DNA from 2 places in the Brooklawnia cerclae genome. Region 2 is predicted to be linked to the other one. Evidence: predicted binding sites of a transcription regulator. Region 2 holds the regulator's gene; the other holds the start of a gene.
What was found. The regulator HrcA, encoded in region 2, represses chaperone genes, less so after heat shock. The targets are predictions, from matches to a motif close to TTGGCACTCGNNNNNNNCGAGTGCCAA.
Positions count from the first base shown of each region.

Region 1 (3,183 bases), 1.0 Mb from region 2:
CGATCTCGCTGCGGATCTGCTTGATGCGGCCCTGGATCTGGTCCTTGTCACCGGCGCCCTCGACGATCGTGGTGTCGTCCTTGGTCACGGTGACGGTGCGAGCGCGTCCGAGCACATCCAGGTCGACGGCGTCGAGCGACAGGCCGACGGTCTCGCTGACCACCTGGCCGCCGGTCAGGACGGCGATGTCGGCGAGGATCGCCTTGCGGCGGTCGCCGAACCCGGGAGCCTTGACGGCCGCCGACTTGAAGGTGCCGCGGATCTTGTTGACGACCAGGCCCGCCAGGGCCTCACCGTCGACGTCCTCAGCGATGACGAGCAGCGGCCTGCCGGTCTGCTGCACCTTCTCGAGCACGGGCAGCAGGTCCTTGAGGGAGCTGACCTTGCCGTCGACGATGAGCACGTAGGGGTCGTCCAGGACGGCCTCCAGGCGCTCGGCATCGGTGACGAAGTAGCCGGAGATGTAGCCCTTGTCGAAGTTCATGCCCTCGGTGAGCTCGAGCTCCAGCCCGAAGGTGTTGGACTCGTCGACGGTGATGACGCCTTCCTTGCCCACCTTGTCCATCGCCTCGGCGATGATCTCGCCGACCGTGGAGTCACCGGCCGAGATGGACGCGGTCTGCGCGATCTCGTCCTTGGTCTCGATCTCCTTGGACACCTTGGACAGCTGGTCGCTGATCGCGGCCACCGCCTTGTCGATGCCGCGCTTCAGCTCGATGGGGTTGGCGCCCGCGGTGACGTTGCGCAGACCCTCACGCACCATCGCCTGGGCGATGACCGTCGCGGTGGTGGTGCCGTCGCCTGCCACGTCATCGGTCTTCTTGGCGACCTCCTTGACCAGCTCCGCGCCGATCTTCTCGAAGGGGTCGGACAGCTCGATCTCCTTGGCGATGGACACGCCGTCGTTGGTGATCGTGGGGGCGCCCCACGACTTCTCGAGCACCACATTGCGGCCCTTGGGGCCGAGCGTCACCTTGACCGCGTCGGCGAGGGTGTTCATGCCCCGCTCGAGTCCCTTGCGGGCCTCGCTATCGAATTCAATGAGTTTTGCCATGGTCTTGTGGAAAATCCTTTGGCATCGGGGGCTGGCGCCCCGTTGGGTTGTCTGTGTGGCCGGAACCCCCGGCCTGCCCATGGTCGCTGGCGCCCGCGACGGACGGCCGGTTCACGGCCTCACCCGCCACCATGTGCGGTGGCACTCCGACAGACGGAGTGCCAGTTCCCATTTTTAGCACTCGCCCCATGCGAGTGCAAACGAACCCCGAAGTTCGTAGGCTCTGATCGTGAACAGCCGTCGTCCGGCAACCGTCCTGCGAGCGGTCGCCAACTGGGTGAATCTGTCGACCCCGCTCGGATTCGCCATCGCCGCGGTCGGTCGCGCCCGCGTTCACAAGGGTCCGGACCACCTGTGGATCGCCGAGGGCTACCGGCTGGGCGTACCCGTGGCGGGGGCGTTCACGGTCGGCAGCGTCGTCATCGTGAAAGGCCGGACGTTGGCAGACCTGCAGACCGGTACACCACTCGTCCTGGAGCACGAAGCCACTCATGCCTGGCAGTGGGCGGCATGCCTGGGGCTGCCGTTCCTACCCCTCTACCTGTTGGCCAACGCGTGGAGTTGGGCGCGCACACGCACGTGGTACGCGGCGAACTCGTTCGAAGTGTGGGCGGATCTGGCCAAGGGCGGTTACGCGCCTGCCGGGCCGCCTCAGCGGATGCGAAGACGCGACGCCGACCGGCTGCGCTGACGTTGCTCACGCAGACGGCGCAGACGCTTGACCAGCAACGGATCGTGGGCCAAGGCCTCGGGACGATCGATCAACTGGTTGAGGATCTGGTAATACCGCGAAGCGGACACGTCGAAGCGGTCCCTGATCTCCTGCTCCTTCGAGGAGGGCGCCTGCCACCAGCTCTTCTCGAAATCGAGGATCTGGGCCTCACGTTCGGAGAGCCCCTGGGACATCTCTTCGGTCTTGCGCCCTGCCTCGGTCATGCCACGATTGTAAGCACGAATCACAAACATGTCATTCAGCCAGCGACGCCTCTCGTGGGATTCGCGCAGACATGTCCATCCCGTACCATGTACTACCTGTGTGGCGGGCCCATTCAATCGCGCCGGCCTACTGAGGAGGCATGATGCAACCCCTGACGGGTGCAGCGAAGCGCTACGACTGGGGATCTCCGAACGCGATCCCCGAGATCCTCGGCATCCCGTCCGACGGACGCCCGGTCGCGGAGTACTGGCTGGGCGCCCACCCGAGCGCTCCGGCGCTCGTCGGCGGCGTCCCCCTCGATCGGGCGATCGACGCCGATCCCGCCATGATCGGCTACTCGGCCCGTCACGAGTTCGACGGCCGGCTCCCGTTCCTTCTCAAGCTGCTGTCGGCCGCACGCCCGCTCAGCCTCCAGGCCCATCCGAACGACGCCCAGGCGGCCGAGGGGTTCGCGCGTGAGAACGCCGCCGACATCCCCCTGGATGCGCTCGACCGCACGTTCAAGGATCCCTGGGCCAAGCCCGAGATGCTCGTGGCCCTCACCGAGTTCGATGCGCTCGCGGGCTTCCGCGATCCCGCGGCGACGCTGGCGCTGTTCGACGGCCTGGGCCTGGAGGGACGCGCCGAAACCGTCATCGGCCCGCTTCGGCATCGCACCTGCCCGGCGGCGTTGGCCGAGGTCTTCCTCGACTGCCTCATCCTCGACGACAAGCGGCGCACCGTCCTGACAGACGTGGTCGTAGCCGCCGTCAACCATGTGAACGACCCCGGCGAGCTGGGCGAGTTCGCCCGCACCGCCGTCCTGCTGGACGAGCACTTCCCCGGTGATCCGAGCCTGCTCGCGGCACTGCTTCTGCACCGGCGGCGGCTTCGGCCGGGCGAGGCGCTGCACGTCGCCCCCGGCGTCATGCACGCGTACCTCGAGGGCACCGGGGTGGAGATCATGGCCACGTCCGACAACGTGCTGCGCGGCGGGCTCACGAGCAAGCACATCGACGCGTACTCGCTGGTCCAGGTGGTCGACTTCTCACCGGGGCCCATGCCCGTCCTCCAGCCGAGCCAGGAGGCCCCCGGCCTGTGGTTCTACGCGGCCGACGAGCGCGCGTTCGCACTGTGGCGGCTCGAACTCGTCCCCGGCCGCTCGATCGAGGCTCCGGCCGAGTCCTCGGGACGCATCGTCCTCGCCACCGAC
Region 1 is NZ_JAAMOZ010000001.1:2,886,548-2,889,730, forward strand. It holds gene groL (chaperonin GroEL) at 1-1,054, opposite strand, end outside; gene FB473_RS13380 (hypothetical protein) at 1,284-1,745, shown strand; gene FB473_RS13385 (DUF3263 domain-containing protein) at 1,706-1,990, opposite strand; gene manA (mannose-6-phosphate isomerase, class I) at 2,134-3,183, shown strand, end outside.
Region 1: groL (chaperonin GroEL) is a predicted target of HrcA. The motif match lies at 1,229-1,255, and genes of this name have one in related genera.

Region 2 (3,183 bases):
GCGATTCCGGACGATTCGCCGCTTCATACCGATGTGTTGGCCGGCATCGCGACAGGTCGTGGCGGCCGGTCCGGCGCGACCACGGCACCTGTACCACAGCCCGGGACCTGACCTGTCCCGGAACGAACCGATGGGAGAATGGCGGCATGCAGACCGACGAAGTGCTTGAGCTCATTCAGCATGTGGCAGCGGAGGTCATCAACCCCCGTTTTCACGCCCTCGCGAGCGGGGACATCGAGCAGAAGAGCCCAGGTGACTTCGTCACGATCGCCGACCGCGAGGCCGAGCAGCTGCTCACCGCGGAACTGCGGGCACGCGAACCGGGCTGCCTGGTCGTGGGGGAGGAGGCGACGTTCGCGAATCCCGACATCCCGAACGGCCTGGCCGACGCCGAGGTCGCCTACACCGTCGATCCGGTCGACGGAACCGGGAACTTCGTCCACGGTTCGCCCAAGCATGCGGTGATGATCGCCGAACTGCGCCGCGGCGAGGTCACCCGCTCGTGGATCTGGCAGCCGCAACTGAACAATGCCTGGGTGGCCGAACGCGGTGCGGGGGTCACACACAATGGCGAGCTCGTGACGCGCGGACCGATCAACCAGCGGCCGTTGGGGGCGACCTCGCGGCGCGGCTGGCACGGATACGACGCGGGCGGCCGGCTGGCGCCCGTCACCGACGCCAGCTTTTGCGCGGGCGTCGACTACCCGATGCTCGCGATGGGCGAGATCGACTTTCTCACCTACCTGCGTCCCAAGCCGTGGGATCACATGCCCGGATACCTGATCGTCACCGAGCTGGGAGGGACGACGCTCGATGTCGAGGGCCGTCCCTACGGGCCTGACACCCCGTATCAGACGACGATCGTGGCGGCCGCCAGCCCCGAACTCGCGCAGAAAGTGGCGGATCTGTGGCGTCCCCAGTGGGACAGGTGAACTCGGTCGGTACTCGGGCGTTGCGCTAGCATTGGCACTCGTGAATCCGGAGTGCCAGGATCGGGCTTGTGCCCGGGTGGGCGCCCGGGCCGTCGTCTCGGCAGCGGAGGGAGGGGACCATGCTGGATGAGCGCAAGCTGGAGGTGCTGCGGGCGATCATCACCGACTACGTCTCGACCCACGAGCCCGTCGGGTCGAAGGCGCTCGTGGAGCGGCACCGCCTCGACGTGTCGCCTGCCACCGTGCGCAACGACATGGCCGTGCTGGAGGACGAGGGATACCTCACCCAGCCGCACACCAGCGCCGGACGCGTCCCCACGGACAAGGGATATCGCCTGTTCGTCGACCGGCTGGGCGCCATCAAGCCGATGTCCATGGCCGAGCGGAAGGCCATCTCGACCTTCCTGTCGGGGGCCGTCGACATCGACGACATCGTCCACCGCACCGTGCGCCTGCTGGCACAACTGACCCAGCAGGTCGCGATCGTGCAGTATCCGGCGTCCGTATCGACCACGTTGCGCCACGTGGAACTGGTCAGCCTGACCACCGATCGGGTGCTGGTCATCGTCATCGACTCCACCGGGCGCGTCGAACAGAGGTCGGTGATCCTCGCCGATCACACCGACGAGGAACTCGACGCGTGGCGCGACCGGCTCAACGCCGCGATCGTGGGCAAGACGCCTGCCGAGGCGGACGCAGACCTGGCCGACGACTTCCTCCAGCCGGAGGACGCCGTGCGTGTGGGCCCGATCGTGTCCGGCGTCCGCTCGATGCTGGAGGCCGATCCGTCCAGCGAGGTGGTCGTCGCCGGAGTACCCAACCTGACGCGCTACGGCTCGTCCTACGAAACGGCCATCCGGCCGGTGCTCGAGGCGATCGAGGAGCAGGTCGTCCTCCTGCACCTGCTGGGGGAGGCGGTCTCCAGTAACCCCAGCGACGTCGCCGTGCGCATCGGCCAAGAGAACCCCTACGCCGCCCTGCACTCGACCTCGCTGGTCGCCAGCGCCTACGGTCCTGACGACACACGCGCTACCCTCGGCGTGGTCGGTCCCATCTATATGGACTACCCGTCGACCATCGCCGCAGTGCGGGCTGTCGCCCGTTACGTCGGGCGCTTCCTGGCAGAAGGATGAACGAAGACCCACAATGAGCTCTCCCGACTACTACACGATCCTCGGCGTGTCCCGTGACGCCACTGCGGAACAGATCAAGAAGGCCTATCGCAAGATGGCCATGAAGGTGCATCCGGACGTCGCCACCGATCCCGATGCCGAGGAGAAGTTCAAGCAGGTCAACGAGGCATACGAGGTGCTCTCGGATCCCGACAAGCGGGCCGTCTACGACCGGGGTGGCGACCCGATGTCGCGCGGGGGCGGCGATCCGTTCGGCAACATGGGCGGGTTCAGCGGATTCTCGTCGTCCTTCGGGGGCGGTGAGGGCTTCGACATCGGAGACCTCTTCGGTGCGATGTTCGGGGGCGCGACGGCCAGCCGCGGCCCGAAGTCGCGAGTCCGCAGGGGCCAGGATCAGCTCATCCGCACGCAGCTCTCGTTGTCGGAGGCGGTCTTCGGGGTGACGAAGGCGTTGCGCTTCGACACCTACGCCGTCTGCCAGGTCTGTCAGGGCAGCGGTGCGGCCGGCGACAAGGAACCGGTCACCTGCCCCCAGTGCCACGGACGCGGCGATGTCATCGTCGTCCAGCGTTCGATCCTCGGCGAGATCCGCACCTCTCAGCAGTGCCCGACCTGTCAGGGCTTCGGCAACATCATCCCCGAGCCGTGCCCGGAGTGCTCAGGCCAGGGCCGGGTGGCCACGAGCCGCACCCTCAACGTGAAGATCCCGGCGGGCGTCGACACCGGCAACCGCGTGCACCTGCAGGGTCAGGCCGAGGTCGGGCCCGGCGGCGGCCCGGCCGGAGACCTGTACGTCGAGATCCAGGTGATGGCTCACGACGTCTTCCGCCGCGACCGGGAGAACCTCGAGATGGTGGTGCGGGTACCCATGTCGCTGGCCGCGCTCGGCACCTCGGTCGACGTCGCCACGCTGGAATCCGAACTGCCCGACTGCCCTGAGGATCGCCGCACGGTGACCCTCGACGTGCCCGCGGGCACCCAGTCGGGGGCGAGGCTGGTGCTCAAGGGGTACGGCGTGCCGAGCCTGCGCGCCAACCGGCGCGGGGAGAACCCGCGCGGCGACCTCGGGGTCACGCTGCTCGTCCAGACGCCGACGAAGCTGGACGACGACCAGCGTG
Region 2 is NZ_JAAMOZ010000001.1:1,848,432-1,851,614, reverse strand. It holds gene FB473_RS08565 (alpha-amylase family glycosyl hydrolase) at 1-111, shown strand, start outside; gene FB473_RS08560 (inositol monophosphatase family protein) at 147-932, shown strand; gene hrcA (heat-inducible transcriptional repressor HrcA) at 1,052-2,065, shown strand; gene dnaJ (molecular chaperone DnaJ) at 2,079-3,183, shown strand, end outside.